DNA from 4 places in the Paenibacillus sp. JNUCC 35 genome. Region 4 is predicted to be linked to each of the others. Evidence: riboswitches for the same ligand, from Rfam matches in the RefSeq annotation. Region 4 holds a riboswitch; each other region holds the start of a gene.
What was found. Region 4 has a riboswitch for cobalamin ahead of metE (5-methyltetrahydropteroyltriglutamate--homocysteine S-methyltransferase). Riboswitches for the same ligand answer to the same signal wherever they lie in the genome.

Region 1 (7,647 bases), 440 kb from region 4:
ATTTCTTTTTCCGCGGAGTCTTTAAAACGCTTATGCGATTCGGCCGCCGCATCTTTTACATAATACACATCGCTGCTTCCCGGTTTGAAAATGGCTTGATCGCCCTGCTTGTAAAATTGAAGCGCTTGTTTCGCGCCTCCGGCGGAAACTTCACCCGCACCGCTTGCCGAGCCGCCTTCCCGGCTCATTTTAAACGTCCCGTTTGCGCTCAGAGCCACATTTCCGTTGTCCTGCAAAGATCCTGTCGCCTGAACAGTCACACTTTGGACTGTCTTGGTGTTCTTCAACGCGGACTTGTAGGCGTCGTACCCTGAAGTTCCGGCCATGGCGCTTATTCCCGTCGTGACCATCATGAGACTGCTGATTCCGATTACGCTTCCCAGCACAAGCCATTTCTTGTTCATCTTCATCCTCCTGAATCATTCGTATTTAACTTCCACTGTCATCATAGGCAAAAAAAATAAACCCCTTATGAAGCATCTATTAAAACTTTCTTAAATCACTTTCCAAGGATCGTTTTTCAAATTAATCGCATAAAAAAAGCCCCTTTCGCAGGGGCTCATTTCATTCCATTCCATCCGGTCAGACGGCTTTTAACGGCGCTGCCCAAAATCGGATAGGAAAAGAAGGCTTATTTTTTATGTACTTTATCGGGATATAACCCTTCCGCCAGCGTCTGCAGAGCGATCGGGGCGCGGATTCCTTCGGAAGCGGCCGATAGAGGGAGAACGAGCAGCCGCTTGTTCTTAATCGCCGGAATATCGGCCAGCTCCCTTTTACCCAGGAGAAGCTCTTTCTTCTTCTCTACCGGCGTGTCGCCGTAATCCATAATGACAATCACGTCTGGGCTGCGGCTGACCACCTCTTCCCAGCTGACTTCGACCCAGCTTTTCTGAATATCGTCGAAAATATTTTTGCCGCCGATCATGTTGATCAGGCTCGTAATGTAGGTGTTGGCCGCCGTGAAAGCTTTGTCTTCGCCGTTGTCGTAAATGAACACCTTCTGAGGAGTCCCGACCGTGCCGATTTGCTCCTGAATGTCTTTCAAGCGCTGCTTTATGCCATCCACAAGCTCATTCGCTTTGGCCTCCACCCTGAAAATGCGGCCGATGTTCAAAATATCCCGGTACACATCCTCCAAGGTCGGAGCGGCTTTATTGGAGGATTCCTGCAAATAGGTCTGAATCCCCTGTTTGGCGAGTTCTTCCCGGGTGCCCAGACTTTTCTCCGTAAACGCGCTTTTCCAACCCGCATAGGCAAAATCCGGAGCGGCCTCCGCGAAAACTTCCTTGGACGGATATGTTTTGGCGAGAACGGGAACCCGTTTGTAAGCTTCCTGCAGCTCCGGGAGGATCTGATCGTCCAGGTATGCGGTGCCGGCCATGTTTTTCTCCAGACCGAGCGCAAGCATTACTTCCGTGGCATGCTGATTTAAAGTCACGGCCCGTTTGGGCGCTTCCGAAAAATGAAGCTTCTGCCCCATATTATCAAGTTCTACGGCTGCCGCCGGTGTTCCCGTTGACTCCGCAGCCCCTCTCGGTACAAGTTCTTTGGTTGAATCGGAAGCGGAGCAGGCGCTTATAGCGGCCATGCACACAAGAGTGAGGCATAAGAATAAAGAAAGTTTAAGAGATCGCATAAGATTCAAAAGGATTCCTCCGTCTGTTTTAGTCTGGCGTTATAAAAAGATTCCGGCAAGTACGTAATGACCGGCTTGCCTGTCAGGGCGTGCCGGTTCACCTCGGCGTGAACGCCGAATATGTCCCGGAGAACAGCAGGGACGAGAAGCTCCGCTGGCGTTCCTTCCGCCGCAATCCTTCCCTCGCTGATGATGTAGAGACGGTCGCAATAGTAAGCCGCCATATTCAGATCGTGAAGGGCGGCCAGCGTCGTGATCCCCAGCGAGCGGACAAGTTCCATGATCTGGAGCTGGTAGCGAATATCCAGGTGGTTCGTCGGCTCGTCCAGAATCAGAAACTTCGCCTGCTGAGCCAGCGCCCGGGCGATAAGCACCCGCTGCTTCTCGCCGCCGGACAAGGTCGCGAAGCTGCGTTCTCCGAAATGTCCGAGCCCGACCGTGTCCAAGGCCCGGAGGCATATTTCCCGGTCCGCTTCCGTATCGCTTTCGTACCATTTCTTGTGGGGATATCTTCCCATCAGAACCATGTCCGCCACGCTGAAATCGAACTCGACGGAAGATTCCTGGCTGACGACGGCCATCAGTTCGGCCGCTTTTTTGTAGGGCAGATTCAGCAGCTCCCGCTCATCCAGAAACACTTGTCCCGCGTCCGGCTTAAGCTCGCGGTAGACCGTTTTGAGCAGGGTCGATTTCCCGCTCCCGTTCGGGCCGATCAGGCCAATAAACTCGCCTTCGCGGACGGCCAGGTTTACGGAGTCGAGGATTTTCCTGGCGCCTATGCTCAAAGTGAGATGCTTCGCTTCCATGTTCATTTAGAAGCACCTCCGAACGCGTATGAACTTCTGCGGAGCAGCCAGATGAAGAACGGGCCTCCGCATATCGCGGTGACGATGCCGATCGGCAGTTCTTCCGGCGCAAGCACGAGCCTGGCCAGAACGTCGGCCCATATGACGTAGACCGCCCCGAAAAGGACGCTGACCGGAAGCACCTTGCGGTGGTCGGAGCCGAGCACCAGCCGGACGATATGGGGAATCATCAGGCCGACAAAACCGATTGAGCCGCTGACGGACACGATCGTTCCCGTGATCAGCGCGGTTACGATCACCAGACAGGTCCGGAACGCCGGCACATTGACCCCCATCGTTCCCGCTGCGCCTTCCCCCACGAGAAGAGCGTTCAACGACCGATGCTGAAAGAGCAGGAAAACGATACCGGACACCACGATCAGAGCCGGTGCGGTGAGGTATTCCCACTTCGCGCCGGCCAGGCTGCCCATCAGCCAGTAAACGACGGAGCGGATGCCTTGTGCGTTCGGCGCCATCGTGACGATGAAGCTCGTAAACGCCGACATCATGCTCGCAACGGCTGTTCCCGCAAGCAGCAGCCGGGTGGTCGAAATGCGGCCTCCTACCTTGGCGAAGGTAAAGACAAGCGCCATCGCGACGAGGGAGCCGATAAAGGCTGAAACCGGCAGCGCGTATGCGCCAAGAAACGAGAAGCCGCCGAACAGCAGAACAAGGGTAGCCGCAACCGACGAGCCGGACGATACCCCGAGTATATAAGGATCGCCGAGCGAATTGCGGATTAACGCCTGGATCGTCACTCCGACCGCGGACAGGCCCGCTCCTACGACAAGACCGAGCAGGACGCGGGGAAAACGGATATTCCAGATAATATGCTCCTGCGCTTTCGTCCAATCCCGCTCGACCAGGCTGCCGATTCCCGGCATGTGAGATAGAGCGATCTTCCAGACCGTGACGGGCTCGATCCGCACGGAACCGAGCATGACGGCTATCGTCACGGAGATCACAAGGAGAAGCGACAAGCCGCCCAGCAGGAGCGGAAAAGCGGTTAGGGTGCGCGCCGTCCCGTATTTTTTTGCGGATGCGGAGCGGGCGCCCCCGGCCTCCCCGGTCTCCCCTACCGTTTCTTTGTTGCAAACCGATTGCAAGTCCTCACCTCGACCGTTGATATTTTTAGGGCTGTCCATGCAAAAAAGCGCCTCCCCCTTCGTTTGCAGACAAAGGGAAAGACGCTCGTAATTTCAGTACAGAACGCATCTAACACCTCCCTATCTCCCGTAGGTTGCTCGTGTTACGGATACAGGCAGGTCTCCTGGCTATCAGCGTCATCATCGGCAGCAGTCTTCCCGGCATGGATACCAGTGACTGTGGTTGCTGCGACTCTTCTGTTACAGTGGCGGGACCGCGCCGGTATTGCACCGGACTTCCCTATTAAGCTGTACCGCGTTAAGATTCCAGCGGCAAGCACCTGTACCGAGTTATTCAATTCATCGTCCGGCCTGTATTTTACACGAAATACGGAATGTGAACCGGAAGCATCTTGTCTATCATAGCGGATACGTCAAGAATCGGCAACATTTGACATCCCGCTTAATCCGGCAGCAGGCCCTGGATCTGCTCTCTGACCGTAGGATTATCCAGATCATGACCGAGAACGGACACCATGCCCCGGTCATCCCGTGACCGGATTAACCGCCCGATGCCCTGCCTCAGGCGGAGCAGCATGTAGGGCATGTCGACGTCTTCGTACGGCTGAGCCGAATCTTTCCGCTTGGCCGCAAAGACGGGATCGTCCGGAGGAAACGGAAGCTCCCAGACGATTACATGGGACAAGGACGGTCCCGGAATATCCAGTCCTTCCCACAGCGTTACCGCACAGAGGACACTTTCCTCGTCGTTCTGAAACGACGAGATGAGGTGGCTGATTTCCGCCGAGCCCTCAAACAAAAACCGGTAATCGGCGGACTCGGGATACCGTGTCATGTTCCGTTTGAAAGCGCCCAGCGCCTCGCGGGACGGGAACAGGATAAGCGCCCGCCCGTCGGATTCCTTGAGCAGTTCCAGAACCCGTCCGGTCTTGTCCTCTTCCGGCTTGTCGGGATACAGGTTCGCCTTCATTTGGGCGCTGTAATCGTAAGGGGAGGGAACGGAAAACGAAAGGAAGCTTTCGATGCCTAGACTGCCCGCCATATAGTCAAAAGAGCCGTTGACGGACAAGGTCGCGGAAGAAAACACGACCGGCATTTTTTTCGAAAAGACGCGGTCACTTAAAATCTCCTTGACCATTTTCGGCATGATAACCAGGGTGATTCCGTCGGAATCCTCCGTAACCCATGAAATGAGCTGACCGGGCTTATCGAACAAGCTCAAAGCAAGCTGAATCATTTCCAGGTGCTCCTCGACGATTTTGAGCTGGTAATCGTCCAGCGTGGACAGTCCGCTCTCGAATACGAGCTCTTCCTCGATCACGTCGATCAGCTGCCGGAACCGGCTTACTTGCCGTTTCAATTCTTCGCTCCAGGCGAATTCCTTGCGGTCCGAGGCCGGGACGGAATAACTGCTCTCGTCCAGCACGCGGAACAGCGTTTCACTCTGGACGATGGCCTCCTCGATGGCCAGGGCCAGCGTTTCTCTGACCTCGCCTTCCAGAAGCCGGATGACGATGCTTTCGAATACCGAATGTTTCAATTTGTAGGTGAGCGCGTTTTGCGCGGCCGTTTCAAGCAGATGCCCTTCGTCGAATACGACGGAGCTGTGGTCCGGCAGAAGAGGAAGCTGGCCTTCCCGTTTGCGGGCCTCGTAGGTCCAGACATGTTCCATGTAGAAATCATGGGAGCAAATAATCAGGTCGGCGGACTTGCGGTAATGCTCGCGCGACAACGTCTGGCCGCAGCGGTGCCGCTGGCTGCAGACGAGGCAGTCCTGGAACACGTCCCAGCCGATACGTTCCCACTGCTCGTCCGTAAGCTCAGGGTACTCCTTACGGTTGCCGTACGGATAAAAGGACTGGAGCGTGTCCGGGTAGTGGACGAACGAAGGAAGGCCGTGATAAATCTCGCTGAAGACTTCCTCATCGTCGGAGCCGCCGCCCCGGGTATCGTCCAGTTTATTCAGGCAGATATACTGGTGCTGCGACTTGCCCATCCGGGCGTCAATCGTCAGATCGAGATGCCGGGCGAGCTTGGCGATGTCCCCTTCGGGTTTGACCAGCTGCTCGATCAGCGACTCGTCCGCACAAGCGATAATCGCGGGCTTTCTCGTATAACGCGCATACATAAGAGCGTAAAGCAGATACACCAGCGTTTTCCCGGTTCCCACTCCCGCTTCCGCAAAGATGGTCTGTTTCTCCTGGTAAGCCCTCTCCAGCTGAAACGCCATATAAATTTGTTCGTCTCTCACTTCAAAACCGGCTTCCGGCAGAAGCTCGTAAAACACGTCGGCAATCCAGTCGCTTGCCTGCTGAATAAAAGGTTTTGTCGGATCAAATGCAAATGGATAATTTCTCAATCTGGCCGTGCCTCCACATCATCGTTACGTACATCTGTCCATTATACCGCAAAAGATCCCCCTGCGAATCCTCCTTTTTTTAGATGGTTTAGCAAGTGAATTAATTTTTTATATAAGTGGATGGAGTTAGATCTGTTTTATAAGTAATTATTCCTTGAGCTACATACCGGTTCTTTAAAATATGTCTTATTGTTTCATAATGCAGTTTAATTTTATATTTATCCAATTCCTTGTTAATATCCTTTAATGTGAAGTGAGTACCTGCCGGTAACATTCTTATGTAATTGTCAATAAACTTATGTGAATCTAAAGAGTGCTCTTTCTCTTCGTATATGACTGCCTGAACGGACTTTTCTGCGGCAGTTTTCAATTTTTCATCAATAATATTCATTATATCTTCTTTACTCAAGCCTTCTGTAAGCGCCCTATCTATCTGATCCTTTGTTTCATTATTAATTTCTTCAAGCTCGTCTCTTAAGATTTCTTTCTTGTCCATTTTATCAAGCTTTATGTCCATTTGGCTGGTTCTTTCACGCAGTTCCCCTAAAGCCGCATTTATTTGATCCTTAACGGCATCCGTTTTAGTCGCCTCTCTGACGGATATAAAAATAGCCACCGCTCCCAACGCAAATGAAACAAAGGTGGATACATAGGAAATAAAACCCATAAACATTTCCTTATAAACAAAACCAAATCCTAAAGCATAAACCAAAAAAGCCATGGACCAAAACCAATCTTGTGTTCTCCACCATTTCAACAATTTCCACCCCCCTTCCATATATTGCATGACACATTCCGTTTGTGCAACAAAAAAAACCTCCCGTCGCCGGGAGGCTTTTCCTTCTACACTTGCATGATTTTAATCAGATTCGTCGTTCCCGTCTTGCCGATCGGCACCCCTGCCGTGATCACGGTGTAATCGCCGGTTTGCAGCAGCCCCTGTGCGGTGCCGCTGGATACCGCGGCCTGAAACATGTCGTCGGTCGTCTGTACAAACTCGCCTTTCACGGGCAGCACGCCCCACAGCAGGCAGAGCTTATTCAAAACCTCGTCGCTAGGCGCAATGGCGATGATCGGCGCTTTCGGTCTGTGCTTGGACACCATCCGGGGGGTGTACCCGCTCATCGTCGGCGTCAGAATCGCTTTCGCTCCGATCGCCTCCGATGCGCGGACAGCCGCCTGACTGATGATCTCCGTCACATTGACCTCTGCGGGAACGCCCGCCTGCTGACGGCCGGTCTCCTCCATGTAAAGCCCCTCGGCTTTCTTGGCGATCGTGGCCATCGTGCGCACCGATTCGACCGGATACTTGCCGGCGGCCGTCTCGCCCGACAGCATGATCGCGTCGGAGCCCTGAAGAACGGCGTTCGCGACGTCGCTCACTTCGGCCCGGGTCGGCCGCGGGTTGACCTGCATCGAATCCAGCATTTGAGTGGCGACAATAACCGGCTTGCCCGCGCGGTTGCAGGATTCGATCATCACTTTCTGGAGGACCGGAACATCCTCGACCGGAATTTCAACCCCCAGGTCGCCCCGGGCTACCATGATTCCGTCCGATGCCTCCACGATGGCTTCCAGCTCGTCTACGCCTTCCTGGTTTTCGATCTTGGAGATGATCTGGATATGACCGCAGCCTTGATCCTCAAGCAGCTGCCGGACCGTAAGCACGTCCTCCGCTTTGCGCACGAAGGACATGGC
Region 2 (7,647 bases), 2.0 Mb from region 4:
CCGCTGTTCGGGCTCGGATGAAGCCGGGCGAAACGGCCTATCGAGCGGCCAGCCCGGAAAGCGCTCATCCGCGGCTGTACGGCCGCGGCCAGAATCAGCAGGATTCCGGTCAGTCTGGCCGGAATCCAGTTCATCACGTCGTCCCACCGCGCGGAGGCCCAGCCGAAATGCACATACCGGTCGTTCTTGTAGCCGACCATGGAGTCCAGCGTGTTCGCCGCCCGGTACAGCATCGCCAGAGGCGCTCCGCCGATGAGGGCGTAGAACAGCGGCGAAACGACTCCGTCGACGGTGTTCTCGGCGACCGTCTCCACGACGGCGCGCGTCAGCTCGCCTTCGTCGAGGTTTTTCGTGTCGCGGCCGACGATATAGCCCGTATATTTGCGAGCGGCGGCCAAATCTCCCGCGGCCAGGGGTACCGCTACCAGCCGTGCGGCATCTTTCAAGCCTTTGACGGCTACCGTCGTCGAAATAAACCATGTCGTCACCGCGTATCCCAGCCACGGGTGAATCGCCGCGGCTGCGGCCGTTATTGCCGTCATGACGGTAAATGCGGCCAGCATGACGGCTGCGGCCAGGACAATCCCCCGCCGCTTCAAGGAGCGCGGTGACAGAGAGGCCGCTTGTCCAGCCGTGTCGGCGGATGCGCCGGCCTCCAGCGGCACGCCACCGGCAGCCCCGGTCTCGGCTCCGGTCTCGGCCGGCACCCCTCCGGCGCATTCTGGCGCGTTTTTCCGCGTTGCGTGCTCCCTCCTCAGCTTCCGTTCCAGAAAGCTGATCAGACTCCCGATGCGGATCACCGGATGCGTCGGCCACTTCGGATCGCCGATCACAAGGTCGACGGCAATAGCCGCCAGCATCATCCACAAGATTTCTTTCAGCGAATAAAAAATCATGAGTTCCCTCTATTCAAACCGGTAAGCCCGGCTTTTCAGCTCGACAGGTATTCCGGCGGTCACCAGAAAGACCCGGCCGCAAACTTGTGCCAGCCGCTGATTCATCCGGCCGGCCAGATCGCGGTACAATCGCCCGAGGGGATACTCGGGCACAATGCCGCTCCCCACTTCGTTCGTGACGAGAACGAGCGGTCCCTCGTAGGCTTCAACCGTCCGGACAAGCTCGTCCACGGCGGCATTCACTTGTTCGGCCGCATCCGGCGAAGACTCCTCTTTCAGCAGACGATTGGAAAGCCACAGCGTCAGACAGTCCACCAGGACAACGCCCTGGCTCCTGCCGCCGCTCCAAGCTTTCAGCACGGCGGACAGCTCCACCGGCTCTTCCGCCGTAGTCCACGGGAAGCCGGACTGCTCGCGCTGCGTGCGGTGCAGAGCGATCCGCTGCCGCATCTCCTCGTCCCAGATCTGGGCCGTAGCGAGATAAGTCCCGTGTGCGGCAAGCCGCGAAGACAACTGCTCGGCAAACGAGCTTTTGCCGCTTCTGGCGCCGCCCGTCACGAGGACAGCTCCCGCTCCCGGTGTATGTTCTTGCGCCAGATTCATCAGCCCCGCGACACTCCGGCGCTTTCGAAGGAAGCCATCTCGCGCATGATTTTGCCCGCCGCATCCATGAGCGTGAAGCAGAGCGCAGCCCCGGTCCCTTCTCCCAGTCTCATATCCATATGAAGCATGGGGCTGAGCCCGACCGCTTCCAGCATCCGTGCGTGACCCTGCTCGTGAGACTGATGAGAGGCAATCATATACGGCTGGGACTCCGGAGCCAGCCGTGAAGCAACCAGCGCGGCGGCCGAGGAGATGAAACCGTCGATCACGACCGGACAAGCGTTCTTGGCCGCACCGAGTATGACTCCGGCCAGGCCCGCGATTTCGAGGCCGCCGACTTTCGCCAGCACATCGAGCGCATCGCCCGCATCCGGTTTGTTGACCTCGATGGCTCTGCGGACAACTTCCTGCTTGTGCAGCCAGCGGGCATCGTCGATGCCCGTTCCGCGTCCTACCGCGTCTTCTACGGCGATGCCCCCGAGCACGCTCAGCAGCGCGGAACTGGCCGTGGTGTTGCCGATCCCCATCTCCCCGGTCGCCAGAACCCGCACGCCGCGTCCGGCCAGCCCGTCTGCGACTTCAATGCCGGCGCGGATGGCCTGGAGAGCCTCTTCACGGGTCATGGCGGCTTCACGGGCCATATTGGCCGTGCCTTTCCGGACTTTGCGGGTAAAGAGGTCCGGATGCTCCAGGTCGGCGTTGACGCCGATATCGACGCATACGACCTCCGCTCCCGCGTGCCGGGCCAGCACATTGACGGCCGCGCCGCCCTGCAGGAAGTTCATCACCATCTGGCGGGTCACTTCCTGCGGAAACGCGCTGACGCCTTCTTCGCAGACGCCGTGGTCGGCCGCCATGACGACGATGGCCTTGCGGCTTATATCGGGCATAACCTCTCCGGTAATCCCCGCAAGCTGGCGTGCCATATCTTCCAGCTTGCCGAGGCTTCCCGGCGGTTTAGTCAGATTATCGAGATGGACGGATGCCGCATCCTTCGCTTCCTGACGGAGCGGGCGAATGGCGCCGATTACATCCTGAAGTTCGTTCATGTTTGTTCCTCCTCGGTATGTAGGGTAAGTCGGTATGTATGTAAACCGCCCTGCGGGCGGTCCGGTTTCACTCTATTCAATCTCCCCGGCGCAGCAGGATTTGAGGAATGCCGTGATCCGGATGCTCCAGGACGATCGGTTCCGTCCCGTAGACGTCCAGGATCAGCTCGCTTCTCATAATTTCCTCCGGCGTGCCGATCGATACGCCTTCTCCCTCGTGAACGACGAGAAGCCGTTCGCAGTAGAGAGAGGCCAGGTTCAAATCGTGAAGGACGGCGACCACCGTCAGCCCTTCTTCCCGCTGCCACTGCCGCACGTAGTCCATCAGCTGCATCTGGTAGCCGATGTCCAGATAAGTCGTAGGCTCGTCGAGCAGCAGCAGGCGGGGCTGCTGCGCCATCACCTTCGCCAGCGCCACGCGCTGTTTCTGCCCTCCGCTCAAGTTCTCGACCGTCCGGTCGGCCAACGGCTCCAGATCGAGCCGCCGCATAATCCGGTCGATAAGCGCAGCGGCGTCCTCCCGATCTTCCCCGAGCCAGTTCTGGAAAGGGAACCGGCCCATTTCGACCACCTCACGGACGGTGAAACCGAGCGGAGGCAGCGCATCCTGCTGAAGCACGGCAAGCCAGCGTGCCAGCTCCTTGCGGGCGTAGTCCGCGACTTCCCTCCCCTGGAGAAGAATACGGCCTTTCGTAAGGGGGTCTACGCCGGAGATAAGCCTCAGCAGAGTCGATTTGCCGCTCCCGTTGGGCCCGATGATGCCGAAAAATTCGCCGGGCTTCACCTCGAAACGGATATCTTTGAGCACGCGGGTTCCGCCGAAACTTTTTCCAGCACCCTGCACTTCGATGATCGGTTCCATCAGCTTCTCCCCCATTTCTTCTGTTTGCGCAGCAGATAAGCGAAGAACGGCGCACCCAGAAACGCGGTGATTACGCCGAGCGGAATCTCTGTCGGGCTTAGAAGCGTCCGGGCCAGCGTGTCGGCCCAAAGGACGTAGATGGCTCCGCCAACGGCGGAAAGCGGCACGATCAGCCGGTAATCCGGTCCCGCGATCAGACGGATCAGATGAGGCACGATCAGCCCGACAAACCCGATGACGCCGGATACGGAAACGGCGGCAGCCGTCACCAGTGTAGCGGTGATCAGCACGATCAATTTCGTCCGCTCGACATGGATACCCAGATGGGCGGCTTGACGTTCCCCGAGCGCCAGCAGGTTGAGTGTCCGCGCATAGCTGTAAAGCACAACGAAAGTAACGAGGAAATACGGAAGGAGAACGGTTGTGTACGACCAGCCTTTCATAGCGAGGCTGCCCATCAGCCAGAAAATGATTTCATTGACGACCTGCTTGGACATCGACACGAGAAAAGAAACCACGGAGCCGAGAAACGCCTGCATCACGACACCGGAAAGCAGCAGCGTCTCCATACGGATTTTGCCGTCAGTCCGGGCCAGTCGTAGAACGATCCAAAGCGAAACGGCTCCTGTGGCAAACCCGACGACCGGTATCGTCCACGTACCGAAAAACGTCGTCTGCAGACCGAAGTAAATGACGAACGCCGCGCCGACGCTCGTTCCGCTGCTGACCCCAAGCGTATACGGGTCCGCAAGCGGATTGCGCAGGACGCCTTGAAAAGCGGCTCCCGCTACCGAAAGGGAGGCCCCGACAAGGATGGCCAGCATCACGCGCGGCAGCCTTACCTTCATAATAATCTGCTCTGAGGATACGGGCCAGTCCGGCGTGATTCGGTCTCCGATCCAAGGCAGCTTGCTCCCCAGAATCGAAGCGATCTGACTCACCGGCAGATGGGCCGAGCCCAGCGAAAGACTCAGCACAATAGAAAGAAGAAGGAGTAAAACTCCTACTCCTCCCCAAAGTCCCCATTTAGGTTTCATTTATTTCACCAAGTCCGGATAGATGGCTTTAGCCATTTGCAGGAGTCCCTCTGTCAGACGCGGTCCCGGACGGGTCAGCGTATTCTGGTCGAGACCGATCACCTGGTTGTTTTTAACGGCATTGATTTCGTTCCACCCGCTGCGTCCGCGAATGAGTTCTTCAAGATTTTTCTTCGTTTTGTCATCCACCACGTCTTTGGCGAATAAAATAACGTCCGGGTTCTGCTGGATGATTTTCTCCTCGCTGATCTGCTTCCAGCCCGTAATGTCGGAAGCGACATTGACACCGCCCGCCAGCGTGATCAGCTCATCCATAAATTCGCCCTTGCCGACTGTCCAGCCCGGGGAGAATTCGATGTAGACTTTTTTCTTCTTGTCCGCCGCTACGGTTTTTACAGCATCCGTAACTTTCTGACGGTCTTCTTTCATTTTTGCGACGACTTTTTCCGCCTGTTCCTGATGGTCGGTAATCTGGCCGTAGAGCTGAATATTTTTCATGACGTCGTCAAGCGTCTTAGGCTCCACCTTGAACACGTTGATACCCATGGCGCGCAGCTTTTCAACCGATTCTTTTTTCATCGAAACGCCTGTGAAAACAATGTCGGCTCCCGACGCGATAACCGATTCCTGGTTAGGCTGCGTAATTCCGCCCATTTTCGGCTTCGTTTTCGCTTCCGCCGGATAATCGTCAAAATCGGACACGCCGACGATTGTATCGCCCAGACCGATCGCAAAAAGAGCTTCCGTCTCCGCCGGCGAAACCGACACGATTTTACCGGGCGCTTTCTCGAACGTAAATTCCTTGCCTGTCGCATCGGTTACTTTCAAAGGATACTGCGTTTTCTTCGCGCTCGTTTGCGGAGCCGTGCTTGCCGCCGGAGAGGCCGAGCCCGCCGTCCCGTTATCCGTGCTTTGCTTGCCGCAGGCTGCCAGGCCGACGGCCATCGTCAAAACAAGCAGCAGCAGGGCGTATTTAAAACCCCTAGCGGTTCTTCGATCGTTGTTCATGTTCTCTACTCCCTTGCTGATTTAGTTTGACTTGAGGTTGTCCCACGATGTTCGCGCATGTCAACAAAAAATCCCCTCTATCCGGAGATAGAGGGGATAACTTTCGGAATCACGAGGTGAAACGGCCGTCAGTCGGACGTCCTTTCCGGTTTCGCGCGATCCTCTCCTCGAAGGATATTGTGCTGCAAACCGGCAGGCAGGTCTCCTGACTTACGGATGGCTGACCGTCTTGCCTTCCCATCCGCGCGCGGACAGTGACATCGTAAGACGATCTCCGTATTACAGTGGCGGGACCGTGCCGGATTTGCACCGGCTTCCCTTTTCACCCTGGGCTTCGGCTCCGCTGGAGACGCCGCTTCGGGACCTGACGGTAAACGTATGAGGTTGGGCCTTCAAGTTCATCCCCCATTATAGGCCAAGCGGCGCCGGAAAGACAAGGACTTTAGTCACCGCACCGCTTGCAGTTCCTCGCACGGGCCATAAAGTCGTGGCGGCGCCAAGGCCGTCGCGTCAGGATTTGGCGGCGATCTTTTTGAGCACCTCGAACGACTGCTCGGGATTGCGGCTGTTCACCGCCATGAAAGCAACGAGCCCTTTGCCCTCCACGCCGTTATCCTTCATCCACTTGGAATACTGGAGCGGAATGCCGTACAGGTGCGTCTCCTTCTTGGGCGCTTCGGGCGGATTCTTTTTCTTCCCGGCAGGTTCAATCGTCGCCTCGAGTACGCCCTCCGGATAGTCCTCCTGCTTGAAATGCTCTTCCAGCGGTAAAAATGCCCCTTCGGCCGCATAAATCTTAAACTGTTCTTCGGGGATGATCAGAATACCGTGATTGCCGTATCCCATTTCGACGATCATCTTCTCATTGGAAAAAAGCGGGGACGTATTCAAATAGATGGACGGCTTGTCCCCCACAAGCGCTTTCAACGAATTCTCAAGCTTAAAAGCGGCATCGACCGGTATACCGTCACGGGCCATCATAAAGATGGAAACATCCGCTTTGGGCTGGGCCTTCCCGCACCCGGAAACCAAGACGGTGAATAATAGAAGCAGTACAGCAGCCGAAAACCAGCGTTTCTGTGTCATCGTAATCCCTCCGTTGCCTGATAGCCTGTGCAAACGCTGCAAAAAAGCCGGCATTTACCGGCTCTTCTGGACTAGATTCATATATTCGTTAATCTTATGATCAAGAAGCGTACTCATTTCAATTACGGACTCGGAAGTCATAGCCTCACCGGACTGAACCATCTGTTCCAGTCTGTGCCGCATAAACTGAATTTCTTCTTCCAGGTGAAAGAGGGAGGCTAATTTGGCAGGTCGTTTGGATAACCAGCGTTGATCGGAAACGTCATGGCTGTACCAACCCGAGTTGTCGGCCAGACGATATTCTAAATAAGCCATACATATCCCTCCTTTACCCTAAAGATATCAGTTTTTTCCGATTCTGAAAACTATTTTTTGGACAAGTCTTTACAATTTTTTCACAAAAGACCCAATACGGTCCAAAGCCTCGTTCAGCTGTGAAACGGAAGTCGCATAGGAGCAGCGGACGAAGCCTTCGCCGCCGTTGCCGAACACCTGTCCCGGAACGGCCGCCACCTTCGCTTCGGTCAGAAGCCGCTGAGCGAACTCTTCCGAGCTGAGGCCCGTCGAAGCGATGGAAGGGAACGCGTAGAACGCTCCCTGAGGCTCATGGCAGTCGAGACCGATCTGCCGGAAGCCTTGAACGACCAGGCGTCTGCGCTGGTTATAGGACTCGATCATCCGGTCCTTCTCCTCCAGTCCGTTGCGGAGCGCCTCAAGCGCGGCAATCTGGCCCATGATCGGAGCGCACATGACCGTGTACTGATGGATCTTCAGCATCGCGGAGATCAGGTCCGGATGCCCGCACATGTAGCCGACTCTCCAGCCCGTCATGGCAAAAGCTTTCGCGAAGCCGCTGACGAGAATGGTGCGGTCCCGCATGCCGGGCAGCGAAGCGAAGCTCACGTGCTTGCTTCCGTAAGTGAGCTCCGCATAAATTTCATCGGCGATGACGATCAGATCGTTCTCTTCCACGATCCGGGCGATCGGCTCCCAGTCCTCGTACGTCATGATGCCGCCCGTCGGGTTGCTCGGATAGCTCAGAACGAGAACCTTGGATTTCGGCGTCAGACTTGCGCGGAGCGCCTCGGGCTTCAGCTTGAAGCTGT
Region 3 (7,647 bases), 710 kb from region 4:
TATATTCATCTGGAAATGACGAACGGGGCTTATGCTTCTCATCTTGACCAGTCTAAACATACGGCCTCGACGTTTATCCGCAATTCGAAGATCCGTTATCTGCAGGGGTCCATTGCCGGAAACGGCCCCTACCGGGTAGGGCTCAAAATGGAAGAAGGCTGGGTTTATTCCGAGGGGCTTACCCATTGGGATGAAACGGAGACGCAGAGACTGATTTTGTCGGGACATGATAAGGACGGCAAGCTCGTCGTTTCGCTGCAGTTGAGCCGCGCCCCTTTTTAACTTACAAAGAGAGAAGGTAGATGGAGATGGAACGACACATACTGGTCGTCCTGCCGCATCCCGATGACGAAGCGTTCGGCGTATCCGGTACGCTTGCCGGCCATATACGGCAGGGAACCCCGGTGACTTACGCATGCTTGACTCTGGGAGAGATGGGACGCAACATGGGCAATCCCCTTGCGGCCAACCGCGTGACGCTGCCTGAAATCCGTAAAGCCGAGCTTGAGGAATCGTGCCGGTCAATCGGAATTCAGGATCTGCGCATGCTGGGCTTTCACGATAAAACGATTGAATTCGAAGACCGCGAACTGCTCGTCGGCAAAATCCGCGGACTCATCGACGAGCTGAATCCTTCGCTTGTCATTACGTTCTACCCGGGCTACAGCGTGCATCCGGATCATGACGCAACGGGCGCGGCCGTGATTGATACGGTCCAGCGAATCCCCGTGGAAGAGAGACCGGTCGTTCACTGCATCGCTTTTTCCAAAGGATGCGAAGATGTGCTCGGCAAAGCGGATATCGTGAGCGATGTCAGGCCGTATCTGGGGCAGAAGCTGGGCTCGATCCTTGCACACAGCTCCCAGTTCCAGCTCAACGGAAAGCTGAGCGGCAAATCCGCGAACGACAAAGAGGTGCAGGAACGGTTCGGCCACGAGCGGTTATGGACCTACCGGTTTCAATAAAAGAATGTGCGGGGCGGAAGCCGTTGCCGCATGCCGAAAGACCGCCAAGGAGCAGGCGTATCGTTCCTTGGCGGTTTTTTGCCGTTATTCGAGGGAGAGGGCGGCTTGAGCGTTGGCCGCGTCGTTTTCCAGCAGTTCCTTCAGGTCATAAGCGGGGTACGCACCGTCCGCATACATCCGGTTGAACACTTTGGCGTGAAATTCGACCGCTCTCAACAGATGTTTCACAAAGGTTGCCCGGAGACGGGGAGTCGCGGTTTCCGTGAGGGCGCAGGCGTAGCCGCGTACGGCCGTTTTGGCAAAACCGAGAAGCTGTCCCGCTTCCAGGACGGGCAGCTCCGGATTTTTATTCCTGGAGGAAGCATGCGCTTTGGGATAATACGCCAGCAGCTCGTTCAGATTCTGCTCCAAGGTTTGTATCGCCTCTCTAAAGAGCGTTTGAAGCCCTTCGTCCGTAAGCGTCGGCAATTTTTGTTTAAACGCGATCAATTGTCCGGTTTGAAGGCTCACAAGCTCGTGAAGCTCTAAGGTTTCGTGCCAGGCGAGATGTTTGGGGACTTTTGGCAGGCTCATCTTCTCAGACTCCGTTCGTGGGGTTTCTAACAGCCTATGTGAAGGGGCCGAAATTAGTAAGTTGTCAGCATCTCCAGACGGAAGTTCAAGTTAACAGAAGAGTTAATGGGGAATAGTTAATTGTTAAATATTTAATACCTATCAGGGACACGACAACGATGCTAAGATGTTTTTAACCTTAACTAAGGAGTCCTCGGAGTGCCGAATAACAGCAGCCTTATTTCAAAAGCCGTTTTAATAGCAGAAAAAGCCGGATTAAAGGACATTACTCCTCTCGAGCTTGGTAATGGCGGGAACCTGATCGTTCATTTGGCCCCGTATCCGATTGTGGCCCGAATAGCCACTGTGCTTTCAAAAAATCATGCAGATTACGCCTACAAGGTACTGGTTCGTGAATTAAGAGCCGCACGTCATCTCCAATCAAAGGGAGTGCCGGTACGATTGCCAACTGACCGTACGGACGCAGGACCATACGATATTGGCGGCACATGGATGACGTTTTGGAAGTATGTTCCCCCTACAGAACTGCGGCGCCCTTCGCCAAGCGAAGCAGTTGAACTGGTGAATAGACTTTCACTGGCATTGAAAGATTTTACCGATGAGATTCCTATGCTTGGTGTTTGGGAGCGGACATGTCAATCGGCTTTTAGATTAATGAAGCATCCGGATCAGCGTATACAAAACTTGCTAAGTCTGTTCTTCGCGATGGATAGACAGATGCGTCTCGAAACAAGTTTGCTACTACCGTCTCATGGAGATGCCCATTCAAGAAACTTAATACCGAGTCCCGAAGGCTGGGTCTGGTCGGACTTTGAGGATTTATCCTGGATGCCCGCATACTGGGATTTGGCTTCATATGTAGGCAATCTTGCATTATTCAACGGAATTCAGGAGCCAACCTTTCAGTATATCTGGAGTCAGATGAATATTCAGGCCGATAAGCAAGCTTTTGGATTTGCTGTTACCGCACGCATCCTTATGTCCACTTTAGGTAACTTGGATTTCGCACTTTCAGGCAGCGGAGATTTGGAATTTGCATATAAACAGCTTGGGCTGGCAAAAGATTTTATTAATCAAATCAACCTGATTATGGAAGGGGAATAGCGGAGTCATAAACCGTCGCGGCTCCACTTAATAGTCCGAAGTTTGGTGGGCCCGCCTTACCGGTACATCTGCTTGCCCGTACGCTTCGGTCATTTGCCAAAACGCCTGATTTGGACTACTATTAACCGTGAAGTTGTTTGGCATGCATGCTTTTCTTAAGATAATGGACTATCAAACATTCTTTATTAAACAGGTTCCGGTTCTTTCTCCGGGGAGAGGGAACGGATTAAAAGGGAAGTTCGGTGCAATTCCGATACGGTCCCGCCACTGTAAGGGGAAAAGGGGGAGAGGCCCCGGCCGAAGCGCATCACGTCACTGGTTAATCCGGGAAGGCGCGCATAGGGTTCCCGAGTCAGGAGACCTGCCTGTTTACCGGTAACTTCATTCCTACGCGGATAGGATGGCGTTGATGCGAATGTTCTCCCTAATCGTCCGGGTCCCGACCCGAGCGTATTCATGCGATGAACCCAAACATCCTGCCTCCGGCGGGATGTTTTTATTTGTTTCGGATCGATTGACTCCTCCGGCTTTACACGTAAAATGAAGTCCGCCGCATTTTGATCAAAAGAAGTATGAACAAAGATCTTCAAACCGCATGGGGAGGCAAACGATGTATTACGGAGTCAAACTAAATACGAATTACAAAACCCTCTGGCAGGAGGGGATGAAGGACTGGGACGGAAATCTTCCCGTACGGATGACCGATGACGTCAAGGAAGAAGGGTTCTGGAACGCTTTTATGAAAAAGAAAGAACAAGCCGGGGTGGATTCCTGGGTCGCCAACCTACGCAAGGAGCTGATCGCTTTGATTGATCCCGGCGAGGATGTGCTGGAAATCGGTCCCGGCTGGGGAAACTATACGTTCGAAGCGGCCGAGAAAGCGGGTTCCCTCACCTGTGTCGACAGCTCCGAAAGCGTGCTTGCTTTCCTGAGAGCCGCAGCGGAGCGGAAGGGCTGGAATCATTTAAACTTCGTGCATGCCAAGTGGGAAGAGCTTCCCGAGGTGGAGCGAGCCGACGTGGTATTCGGCGTCAATTGTTACTACCGGATGCAGGAAATCGACCGGGCGCTGCTGCACATCAACAACACGGCGAAGCGTCTCGGAATCGCGGGGATGGTAAGCGGTCCCGAGAGACCGCACTACAAGGACATCCAGGAGCAGCTGGGCTGCCGGATCAAATTTCAACGCAGAGATTACATCCATTTGCAGAATCTGCTATATGAACTGGGAATCGATGCGAACTGTAAAATGGTCAACCTGCACAAAACATATGCCTACGATACGGAGGAAGAGCTGCTGAAGGACAACCTGAGCGCGGTTTTGGACAAGGAGTATGACCGCAGGAAGGCCGTTGATCTCTTGTACTCTTATGTGCGTGAAGAAGACGGCAAGCTGATTTACCCGCACAATTTCAAAGCGGCTCTCCTTTACTGGAAGCCGGAAAAACGGCTGGAACCTGCGGACCTCCCGCGGAAGTGATACGGATCGTGCAGGTTTAAATCCGAGCCGCTGAAGCATTATCCCGGTAACGCGGTTTCGCGTGCCGGGATTTTTTTTGGCTTCACGGACCGGACAAGGGAAGGAGCTTGTCATAGATTCGGGCAGACTCGCATAGAGATGAAGAAGAGGATCAGGGTAAGGGAGAAGTCTTTTTTGTTGAAAAACGTAATGATTACGATTAAAATAAAAATACTGTCTTACACAGGAGGAGAGAACGTGCATTTCAGCGGAGCAAGCAGAGGGATGAGAAAAAGACACCTGATTTATATCGCAGCGGGAAGTTTCCTGGCTATACTGGCCTGGCAAGCCGTGCGGACAGGGAATGCGGTGCTGCCGGACCCTTCGGTCATCCGCCTGTTCAAGACGATGTTTATCGGCATCGTGCTCGAAGCGGTTCCTTTTATTATGCTCGGTGTGCTGCTTTCCTCGTTCATGCAGGTCTACATCCCGGAGACCTGGATCCGCAAAGCGATCCCCCGGAATCCTTTGCTCGGATTCGTGTTCGCCTGTCTGCTGGGCATCCTCTTTCCGATTTGCGAATGCGGCATGATCCCGGTCGTCCGGCGGCTGATCAACAAGGGAATGCCGCTGTACATAGGCGTAGTCGTCATTCTGGCGGGTCCCATCGTCAACCCGGTCGTCTATGCGGCAACATACACGGCGTTCCGGATGAATCCCGAAATGGTGTATGCCCGGATGGGACTGGCCCTTGGAGTCAGCGCGTTTATCGGTTTGTTCGTGTACGCGTTTATTAACAAAAATCCTCTGAAACACAGGCTGGACTCGCTGTACGCCGAGAACGGACAAGACTGCGCGCACGTGCAGGGCGGCGGCAAATTCGTTACGATGATGGGTCACGCGGGCGGGGAATTTTTCGATATGGGGAAATATCTCATTTTCGGCTCTCTCCTTACGGCCGTTATTCAGGCGTTTGTGCCGAGAGGCGATTTGTCGGCGCTGGGGGAGGGGGAGGTGCTTCCGCATCTGTTTATGATGGGATTTGCCTACATGTTGTCGCTCTGTTCCACCTCGGACGCCTTTGTCGCTTCTTCCTTTCTCCAGACGTTTTCCAAAGGTTCCCTGCTCACGTTCCTCGTTTTCGGGCCCATGCTCGATTTTAAAAGCACGCTGATGCTTCTGTCCGTCTTCAAAACGAAGTTTGTCCTGCTGCTGGCCGTTCTTATCACGGTGACCGTGTTTGCCGGTTCCGTAGTGGTCGAGCATCTTTATTTCAAGTAACCTTTTGAATTGGGGGAGGTGAACCGGGTGGAAGACAGGCGCGCTTACGCCTTCCATTATTTTATCCGGGCGGCGATTCTATGCGGGTTTTCGTTTTATATCGTTTATCTGGTCAAAACGGGCGGCATGCCGCATTATTTGGCGCCCCGCCTGGTACCGTACGTCAAAGCTTCGGCGATCGCCCTGTTCGTGCTGGCCGTGATCCAGATTTATCTGGCTCTGCAGCCCTCTGTAGGCAAGGAACCCGACTGCGGATGCGAGTCCGATGTAAAGAAATCGAAGCTTTCGCATGGTGCGGCTTATTCCTTGTTCCTTTTACCGCTGCTGCTCGGCTTTCTGCTGCCCGACCGGGTAACGGGGAGCGATATCGTTCAAGTCAAAGGGATTCAATTGAATACCTCCAGCCTCCAAACGCAGAGGAACGCAGGTCCCCAGGACGATCCGCCCAAGAAGGAACTATCTTCCGGGGGGATAAGTCAGGGCGGGGAAGACACGGAAGAAGCCAGGCTCAAGGAGATGTTCAAAGGCAGCCGGTTTACGGAAGACTACGCGAAGCTGGCCATGCGGCTTTACAAAAGCAAAACCATTCTTATCGGAGATAAAGGCTTTATGGAGAAGCTGACGGCAGTAGATCTGTTCGCCGGGAATTTTGCGGGGAAGCAGATGGAAATCAGCGGCTTCGTTTACCGGGAGGACGGCATGCCCAAAAACCAGTTCGTCGTCGCAAGACTGACGATGCAGTGCTGCTCGGCCGATGCATCCCCGTACGGCGTTATCGTTGAAGCGCCGGGAGCGGATTCGTATCTCAAGGATACATGGGTGACGGTGAAAGGCACGATCCGAAAGTCCGTGTACGAAGATAAAGACGTGATGAAGCTGGAGGAAGCCGTTATCCAAAAAATCAAAGAGCCTTCGTCCCCTTACGTGTATCCGTATGCCGGTGATTTCGCCGATCTAGGAAATTAAAGGCTGTGGCAAAAACAAAAACCGCTTTCCCACGGAAGGCGGTTTTGTGCGGTGCAAGAGCCGGATGTTGAAGGTTCTTAATCGGTAAATACAATCAACAGAACAGGAGGAGGGTACAAAAAGATCGTATAGATCGTGCCGAATAGAAGGCGCCTCCCTATCCGTGCCTGAAGCTATTTCCGGCGGCGGCCGGATTCCGGTTCAAGGGACTGTGGCTTATCCAGAAGACGTTTCCATTCTTCACTCAGCCGGTCCGTATCCAGATCGATCCCGATAAACACGAGATATGGCTCTCCCGTGTAAAAGGAAGGCTCCCAGTAGCTCCGCTTTCCTGCGTATTGCAGCAGATGCATGTGCCCGGATTCCGCGAACGTCACATAACCTTTGGCGCGGATCAGACCGTCCTTCCACCGCTGGAGGAAGGCGTCCACATCCGCTTTGGTCAGCCCCGCAGCCCGATTCCACGGGAGGGTGACGGTACGGACGCGGGAGTGGGAAGGCGCGGTTTCCGCCGGTGCCGGCGAATCTGCGGGGTGCACGTCGCGTCCGGTGCCAGCTGTGTTGGGCTCCTTCGGATGAGTCCGGATCTTCGTCATCCGGATAGGCCGGACCGTCAGAGGCGCATTCTGCGCAGGCTGGATCCCTTCCAGGATCGGCTGAATCTCAATGCGGCAGTGGGTCGTATACACGAGCATAGCGTGCCCGTTCAGCTTGCGTATCGCCTTCTCGATTTGGTGCAGCCGGATGCGGTGCACATAATCCGTTTTGTTGACCAGGATAAGGTCGGCAACTTCGACCTGCCTGCGAAGCGTCCGCACAAGCTGTTTGTCCGAGGCGAACAGGCTGTTGTAATCCATGAAGTTTTCGGCATCGAGCACAGTGATGACCTGCTTGAGGGCAACGCGGTCCAGCAGACCGGATTCCGTAAGCACATCGGCAATTTCTTCGGGGTTGGCCACGCCGGTCAGCTCGATGAACAACATATCCGGATTGCGCAGAAGCAGAGCCTGCAAGCTGCCGGTAAGCTCGCTTTTCTTACTGCAGCAGACACAGCCGTCCAGCAGTTTTTCAACCGAAGCGGAACTGTGCCCTTCCAGAATTAAGCCGTCGACATCCGCTTTGCCCAGCTCATTCATCAGTATTCCCGGGCGCAGACCAAGCTTCTTGGATTCTTCGAGCATACGGAGCAGAAGGGTCGTTTTACCGCTGCCCAAAAAACCGCTAAGTACGAATACAGGTATTGTCACGGTTTTAGTTCCTTTCTGAAATAAAAGATATGTTCTCATTATATGCCTGTCC
Region 4 (7,647 bases):
AAGAGGAACGCCTCTTAAATCCCAATAAAAATCAGGAACGAGATACATAACCGGATAGCTAATACTGAAAATCCCGGAAAACCCCATCAGGATTCCCATCAGAAATCGGTTTCGTTTTTTTTCTCTTTTGTAAAAACGCGTAAGCATAAAAATCTGGTAAATATGAGGGGGAAATGTCATGATAAATAAATGGACAAGGATATCTTTCACGGGCCGCACTCTCTTTCTAAAAGAAAAAAGAACTCAGATTCCTATTATGGAGTTCTCTGGCAGATAATGCAATAAATAATGATGCCAATTGAGCGGAAACTCATCAAAAGTTGGTGAACATGGAGGAATATTTCACCAAGTTGTTGAAATCTTTAAGAATAAGCCGGAGGTGCTGAGATTGAAAATTCTCGTCAGCCAGCCAATGCTGGAGCGGAATCCGGAACAACTAATCGTCTGTGAACCTGCCGCAAAGGAGTGTGTCCTGTGAGGACGGATAGAGAAGCTTTGAAACCTGAAGTGGAGGCTTACCTCAACCGAATCGGTTACGAAGGGCCGCTGGACGGCAGTTATGAAGCGCTGGCTTTGCTGCAGGAGCAGCATCTGCACACCGTTCCGTATGAAAATCTGGATATCCTGAACGGTGTTCCGCTGTCTCTGGACATAAAGCGTCTGCGCCACAAAATCGTCGAGCGGCGGCGGGGCGGCTACTGCTTCGAGCTGAACGCCCTGTTCGGCTGGCTGCTGCGCCAGCTCGGTTACCCCGTGACCGATTATGTCGCCCGGTTCTGGCGAGACGAGACGCAGCTGCCGCCCAAACGCCGCCATCACGTATTGGAAGTGGAGGCGGAAGGAGTCAGCTACTTATGCGACGTAGGTGTCGGGGGCATTGTGCCCCGGAGACCGGTCCGTCTTGCCGAGAAGCTGGAACAGCGGCAGGGCGGGGAGTTATACGCCATGGAGCGGGACCCCGTATTCGGCTGGGTGCTGATCGAGAAGCATCGCGGCAGTTGGAGGCGTATTTACTCGTTTACCGAGGAGCCGCAGCTGCCCAAAGATTTTGTCATGGCCAGCTTCTGGTGCGAGCACAGCCCGGACTCCATTTTCACGAAAGATGCGATGGTAGCCGTACGGACCCGTGAGGGGCGCAATTCGGTCTCCGGCAAGGAGTTTAAGCTGTTTACGCCCGAAGGCGTGCGCACGTTCGTGCCTGATAACGACGCGGCCTACAAGGAAGCTCTGCTTAAATATTTCGGCATTCCTCTGGAATAAAGCTTGCATAAATATGCTTCGTTGTGTATAGTCATTCCTAAGTTAACCAATTGAATATGTTGGGAATAGGTGCCCAGCCCCTCGGGAGCTGGAGCTTAAAAGGGAAGTCCGGTGAAAAACCGGCGCGGTCCCGCCACTGTAACAGAGGAGTCAAGGCGATTATGCCACTGGTCTTAGACCGGGAAGGCAGCCGAAGATGATGATTCTGGAGCCAGGAGACCTGCCTGTTCTGACAGCACTGCTTTACCTACGGGAGATAGGGAGGTGTTAAAGTACGAGCCGCTGATTATACAAACAGAGGGCGTCTTTATCCTTGCATGCTTCGGGGATAATGACGTCCTTTTCTTATTTTTCGCGTACAAACAAGCAATTGAAGCAGGGAACTTATGCAAACATCCAATTCAAGCCACTATCAGGAGGTCAAGATCATGAACGCATTGATAAGCAGCAGTTTGGGGTACCCGAGGATCGGAGCGGGACGTGAATGGAAGAAGGCGCTGGAGTCTTTCTGGGCCGGTAAAATCGGGGAACGGGAGCTGACGGACAAGCTGACCGAGGTCCGTTTGGGAAATCTTCGCATTCAGCGGGAGAAGGGCATTGAGCTTATCGCGGTCAACGATTTTTCGGGATACGACCACGTGCTGGATACTTCCGCCATGTTCGGAATCGTCCCGGAACGGTTTCAATACGAGGGCGGTGAAGTATCTCCGGGCACCTACTATGCGATGGCTAGAGGTGAGGACGGGGCGGCCGCATGCGAAATGACGAAATGGTTTAACACCAACTATCATTATATTGTGCCGGAACTCCAGGGCGCGAGGCCCGAACTGGTCGAGAACAAGCCTCTCAAAGCTTACCGCGAAGCTAAAGAAGCGCTCGGAATCCAGGGCAAGCCCGTGCTGCTCGGACTGTTTACGTTTTTGAAATTGTCCAAAGGGTACGCCGAGACGGAAACCGATGCTTGGATCGACCGGCTGCTTCCACTGTACGGCCAAGTGCTGCGAGAGCTGGAACGGGAAGGCGCCGAATGGGTGCAGGTGGACGAACCGGTGCTTTCGACAAACTTATCCGCCGAGGATATGGAACGGATTGAAGCGATCTACAAAGCGCTGGCAGAGGCAGCACCGAAACTGAAAATTATGCTCCAGACCTACTTCGAATCCGTGGAACATTACAGTAGGGTTGTACGGCTGCCCGTAAGCGGGATCGGGCTTGATTTCGTACACGGCGGTGAGAAAACGCTGAAGCTTCTGAAGAGCGAAGGATTTCCTGAAGGCAAAATTTTAGGAGCGGGTATCGTGGACGGCCGGAATATTTGGCGTTCCGATCTGAAGGAGAAGCTGAGTACGCTTCACGACATTTTAGCCGTGGTTCCCGAGGAGCGGGTGATCGTCCAGCCATCTTGCAGCCTTCTGCATGTGCCGGTGTCCACCGTCCACGAAGATAAGCTCGATCCGGTGCTGAGAGACGCTCTTGCCTTCGCCGACGAGAAGCTGGAGGAAATCGTCCTGCTGTCCAAGGCGGCGGTATCCCAAACGGCGGACACCGCCGAAGCGCTTCAGCGGAACGAAAAAGCGCTTGCCGCCCTCCGGTCTTCCGAAGCTCGCGGGAACAAAGCCGTTCAGGCGGCCGCCCTGCAGCTTCAAAAGGTGCCGGCGGCACGCGGCGCGGACTTCGGCGAGCGACGGGCCCTTCAGCGCGAGAAGTGGCAGCTGCCATTTCTCCCGACGACGACGATCGGAAGCTTCCCGCAGACAGCGGAAGTCAGACAGGCGCGGTCCAAATGGAGAAAAGCGGAATGGACGGACGAGCAGTATAAAGCGTTTATCCGGAGCGAGATCGATAAATGGATCAAGCTTCAGGAGGAGCTGGATCTGGACGTCCTCGTTCACGGGGAATTCGAACGGACGGACATGGTGGAATTTTTCGGCGAAAAATTGGACGGCTTCGCCTTCACGCGCAACGGCTGGGTGCAGTCCTACGGCTCGCGCTGTGTGAAACCGCCGGTCATTTACGGCGATGTGGCTTTTACGCAGCCGATGACCGTCGAGGAAACCGTCTATGCCCAGTCGCTCACGACACGTCCCGTCAAAGGGATGCTGACCGGACCGGTTACGATTCTTAACTGGTCATTCGTCCGGGACGATCTGTCCAGAGACGTGGTCGCCTACCAGATTTCGCTCGCGCTGGAGAAAGAAGTGCAAGCACTCGAAGAAGCGGGAATCGAAATGATCCAAATCGACGAACCCGCTGTCCGTGAAGGCCTTCCTCTTAAGAAAGATGAGCACCGGGCTTATCTCGATTGGGCGGTCAACGCTTTCCGCAGCACAACGGCGAATGTGCGGGCCACGACGCAAATTCATACCCATATGTGCTACTGCGAATTCCACGACATGATCGGGTCTATCCGCGATATGGATGCCGACGTCATATCCATCGAAACTTCCCGCAGCCACGGCGAGCTGATCGAAAGCTTCGAACAGCACACGTACGAAAAGGGAATCGGGCTCGGTGTCTATGACATTCACAGTCCAAGGGTCCCTTCCGTCGAAGAGATGGTAAGCATGATCGAGCGTGCGCTGCGCGTACTCGACCCGCAGCTCTTCTGGATCAATCCCGATTGCGGGCTCAAAACGCGAGGCAGCGAGGAAACCGCGGCAGCCCTGCGCAACATGGTTGCGGCCGCCAAACAGTGCCGGGAAACGATGGCCGTTTCTCAAGCTTAACCGAGCAGATCAAGGTTGGCTGCAGATGCTTACGGACCGATAAACATAAGCCGTCCAACAATCCGAGCCTTCGTCCGGTGCAAACCGGGCGGGGGCTTTTTTTTACATTAGCGCGAGAAGAAAATAGGAACGTGAGTTTCCAAACCGTTGGAAGAAACCCATAAACATGGTAAGATAGAAAGATAAACGGCAGAAGGTAAGACCGTCATTCAGGAGGTATAATGGCAAAGGCAAAAGTAAAACGTCCGACCCGGGATGAGTTCGAGCTGGAAGAACTCGGTAACCGGCTGGTAGAAGCCAAGGACGAGGATTCTCTAATTCTTCTTACGGTATGGGGCTGGGCAGAGCAGGTCTACGGCAGAATTACGGTCATGGATCCCCGGACGAGACTCGTACATGTTCAGGACGGCGAACAGCTGACGAAAGTTCCATTTATGGACATTATGCAGGTGGATAACGCCTGATTAGCCTTAAAAGCATCCGGCAGGGTGCTTTTTTACTTTGTGCCGGAACGAATAGAATGAGGTCACTCTGGAGAAGTTAGGAGAATATTGGTAAAAGGAGCTAATCCACGTGAACGAAACGAACTCGAGATCAGCCGCCGCTTTCCCCCAGTTTCCGGAATCGTACTGGCTGGCTTCCGCCCAAATCCCCTCCTATTCCAGGCTGAACGAAAATATCCGGGTAGACGCCGCTATCGTCGGCGCCGGAATAACCGGTCTGACGACGGCCTACCTGCTGGCCATGAAAGGTTTAAAAGTCGCGGTTCTGAACGCGGGGCGCATTTTACACGGGACGACCGGTTATACGACCGCCAAAATTACAGCCCAGCACGACTTGATCTACGATCAGTATATTTCCGACTTTGGCGAAGAAAAAGCGCGGCTGTACTACGAGGCGAACCGAGACGCTCTTCAGTTCGTCCGTCATCTGGTCAAGGAGCACCACATTCAATGCCAATTTGAAGAACAGGATGCCTTTGTGTACACCGATACGGATTCTTCTCTGCACAAAGTGTTCAAAGAATACGAAGCTTACGAGAAATTGCGAATCCCCGGTAGCTATGTAGAAAAAACCGATCTCCCTTTCGAAACGAAAGGGGCGGTCGTGATGAAAAATCAGGCCCAATACAACCCGGTCCCGTTTCTGATTCATCTGGCTGAAGAAATCGTGCGCAAAGGAGGGCGGATTTACGAGGAAACCACCGTAACCGGATACGAGCCGGGGAGTCCGTCCGTTCTCAAGACAAGCGGCGGGTTTACCGTCAGCAGCTCGCATGTCGTGTCCGCTTCTCACTTTCCTTTTAACAACCTGCACGGGCTGTATTTTGCGCGTCTTTACGCAGAGCGTTCTTACGTGCTCGCCGTCAAAACGGACAAGCGCTACCTCGGAGGCATGTACATTAGTGCGGATAAGCCGAAGCGCTCTCTGAGGTCCGTGCTGATTAACGGCGAGCCGATGGTGATCGTGGGCGGAGAAGGCCACAAGACGGGCCAGGGCGTCTGCACGTTCCAGTATTACGAAGCGCTCGAGAAATTCGCGAGAGAAACCTTCGGGGTGAAAGAAATCGCGTACCGCTGGTCGGCTCAAGACCTGTACACGCTGGATACGATCCCGTACATCGGACAGGAGCTGGATGACGTTCCGAATCTGTACGTCGCCACGGGCTATAAGAAGTGGGGAATGAGCACGGGCATTGCCGCCGCCCAATTGAACGCGAAGCTCATTCTCGGGGAAGAGAGCCCTTACACGGACTTGTTCTCTCCCTCCCGGTTTCACGCGAACCCGTCGATTAAAACCTTTGTGGTGGAAAATGCGAACGTCGCCAAAGAGCTCATCTCCGGCAAGCTCGAATTTCCCACGAGAGAAACCGGCGAACTCCGCGAGGATGAAGGAGCCGTTGTACAGGTCAGGGGGAAAAGAGCGGGCGCTTACCGCGACCGTGAAGGGAGCCTGCACGTGGTCGACACGACCTGCACGCATTTGGGCTGCGAAGTGGACTGGAACGCGTCCGAACGGACATGGGATTGTCCCTGCCACGGCTCCCGTTTCGCCTACACGGGTGAAGTCATCGAGGGGCCGGCTTTAAAGCCGCTGGCGAAAGTGGAACTGGATGATTAGACGGCGGAATGCCAAAAAAAACCGCTCCGGCAAGGAGCGGCTTTTTTGGCGTGTTTTTTCATAGAAGCTTGCGGCGGGAACCGTGACACTTAGAAGTAATCCGAGAAATAAGGCTGCTCGTTCGCAATCAGCTTGTCCAGCAGTTGAACCGACTCTCTGTCCGCGTGAAACCGGCGTATCCGCTGCAGATAAGAAGGCCGCTTGTAGCTCATCAGCATCGTGGTCAGCGTCTGGATATCGAAGGAAGCGGAAGGAGTTCCGCCCCCGTCGGCCAGCCGGCCTTGACCTTCTTTGTCCACTGTCAAAGTGAACGTTCCCTGATTCCATTCCAGCATAGGATCATGCAGGTTGAAGGTTAACTTGCATTCTTCCCCCTGCGCCTGGAACGGATACTGTTCAATGAACTGGCTCACATCCACAATCCTCGCCATGAAATAAGGCGCAATCGTTTCTTTGATATCCCCGTCCTCCAAGAGGAAGGACATCGGTTCGTCCTTGTAGGTATGGCCTTTTACATAGGTAACCATGGAGAAATGAGCGCTTATGAAATTCCACAGGCCCGTCCGGGCTTCTTCATCGAGAAAAACCATTTCCTTCATATGAAAAATTTCTCCCGCAATCCAATACAGCAAAAACCCGGAAGGCTCATGATCCGCATCGTAATAAATGGCCACGGTCATGTCGTCGAGATCCCAGCGCAAATATTCTTCCCAGGCCAAATTATTCCGCAGCATGGCGGCGTGGTTCTGTAAAGCGAAGCGTTGATACACGGTTTTGATATCGGGGTGTTCGATCGTCACTCGTTCCACATTGCCGGGGACGGTTTTCAGCTTCGGCAGCTGCGTGTCTTTGACTTCGAACGAAATTTTATCGGAAATAATTTCCCAGCCTTTGCGGCGGTAGTACGGGATGGAGTACGGATACAAATAGGAGATAGATTGCCTGCGTCCTCGCATGTTTGTAAGAGCCTGCCGCATCAGTTGGTTCATAAGCCCCATATTGGCGTATTCGGGATAAGTGCCGACGCCCGTCAAACCGCCCATATCGTATATCCGGCCGAAAATATTCACTTGAAACGGGTACACGGCCAGCTGTGAAATCAGTTTGTCTTCATCAAACCAGCCGAGGACATCGGCTTGCTTCAGCACCGGAAGCTTCGCCTGGGCGATTTCGCGGTCTTCCCAGCCGAACGTTTGTAAATCATGGTTCGTAACCTGGAACACATAGCGGAGCAAATGGTTGAACTGTTCTCCGTGCTGGGGTTCTACGCTCTTCATTTTGAGTCTTTCCTGCAGTTTCCGGCGGCTCATGGTCGTACCTCCGTATCGGGCTTTCGTTGTAGGGATCACATTAGGATGCATGGACTCCCAATTTTCAGCTTACCCTTTTCATCCGTGGAGTAATCAGTATCGAAAAAGCGCGCGCAGAGAAAAAAAGGCCGCGAATGGTTAAAATTCAAGGTACGAAACGACAACGGAGGCGGCAAAACCGAGTACGGCCGCAATAAAATAGAAGGAACGGAAAGCGTGCAGGAGAGGTT

Region 1: another riboswitch for cobalamin. It lies ahead of AC2TF6_RS16425 (FecCD family ABC transporter permease); the one in region 4 lies ahead of metE (5-methyltetrahydropteroyltriglutamate--homocysteine S-methyltransferase).
Region 2: another riboswitch for cobalamin. It lies ahead of AC2TF6_RS23580 (ABC transporter substrate-binding protein); the one in region 4 lies ahead of metE (5-methyltetrahydropteroyltriglutamate--homocysteine S-methyltransferase).
Region 3: another riboswitch for cobalamin. It lies ahead of AC2TF6_RS11790 (class I SAM-dependent methyltransferase); the one in region 4 lies ahead of metE (5-methyltetrahydropteroyltriglutamate--homocysteine S-methyltransferase).

What each region holds. Positions count from the first base shown of each region.
Region 1 is NZ_CM177771.1:3,685,333-3,692,979, forward strand. It holds gene AC2TF6_RS16410 (hypothetical protein) at 1-404, opposite strand, end outside; gene AC2TF6_RS16415 (ABC transporter substrate-binding protein) at 632-1,639, opposite strand; gene AC2TF6_RS16420 (ABC transporter ATP-binding protein) at 1,645-2,451, opposite strand; gene AC2TF6_RS16425 (FecCD family ABC transporter permease) at 2,448-3,629, opposite strand; cobalamin riboswitch at 3,728-3,929, opposite strand; gene AC2TF6_RS16430 (ATP-dependent DNA helicase) at 4,033-5,949, opposite strand; gene AC2TF6_RS16435 (hypothetical protein) at 6,050-6,709, opposite strand; gene pyk (pyruvate kinase) at 6,793-7,647, opposite strand, start outside.
Region 2 is NZ_CM177771.1:5,212,629-5,220,275, forward strand. It holds gene cbiB (adenosylcobinamide-phosphate synthase CbiB) at 1-896, opposite strand, end outside; gene cobU (bifunctional adenosylcobinamide kinase/adenosylcobinamide-phosphate guanylyltransferase) at 906-1,499, opposite strand; gene cobT (nicotinate-nucleotide--dimethylbenzimidazole phosphoribosyltransferase) at 1,499-2,548, opposite strand; gene AC2TF6_RS23570 (ABC transporter ATP-binding protein) at 2,625-3,410, opposite strand; gene AC2TF6_RS23575 (FecCD family ABC transporter permease) at 3,410-4,447, opposite strand; gene AC2TF6_RS23580 (ABC transporter substrate-binding protein) at 4,448-5,455, opposite strand; cobalamin riboswitch at 5,634-5,838, opposite strand; gene AC2TF6_RS23585 (hypothetical protein) at 5,966-6,541, opposite strand; gene AC2TF6_RS23590 (aspartyl-phosphate phosphatase Spo0E family protein) at 6,596-6,856, opposite strand; gene AC2TF6_RS23595 (aminotransferase class I/II-fold pyridoxal phosphate-dependent enzyme) at 6,926-7,647, opposite strand, start outside.
Region 3 is NZ_CM177771.1:2,536,702-2,544,348, forward strand. It holds gene AC2TF6_RS11770 (YojF family protein) at 1-282, shown strand, start outside; gene bshB2 (bacillithiol biosynthesis deacetylase BshB2) at 309-965, shown strand; gene AC2TF6_RS11780 (spore coat protein) at 1,050-1,538, opposite strand; gene AC2TF6_RS11785 (aminoglycoside phosphotransferase family protein) at 1,737-2,642, shown strand; cobalamin riboswitch at 2,817-3,025, shown strand; gene AC2TF6_RS11790 (class I SAM-dependent methyltransferase) at 3,253-4,122, shown strand; gene AC2TF6_RS11795 (permease) at 4,297-5,382, shown strand; gene AC2TF6_RS11800 (TIGR03943 family putative permease subunit) at 5,410-6,348, shown strand; gene AC2TF6_RS11805 (CobW family GTP-binding protein) at 6,522-7,595, opposite strand.
Region 4 is NZ_CM177771.1:3,249,256-3,256,902, reverse strand. It holds gene AC2TF6_RS14780 (ATP-binding protein) at 1-210, opposite strand, end outside; gene AC2TF6_RS14775 (arylamine N-acetyltransferase family protein) at 475-1,260, shown strand; cobalamin riboswitch at 1,311-1,502, shown strand; gene metE (5-methyltetrahydropteroyltriglutamate--homocysteine S-methyltransferase) at 1,689-3,986, shown strand; gene AC2TF6_RS14765 (YolD-like family protein) at 4,208-4,450, shown strand; gene AC2TF6_RS14760 (FAD-dependent oxidoreductase) at 4,560-6,107, shown strand; gene AC2TF6_RS14755 (GNAT family N-acetyltransferase) at 6,197-7,417, opposite strand; gene AC2TF6_RS14750 (hypothetical protein) at 7,556-7,647, opposite strand, start outside.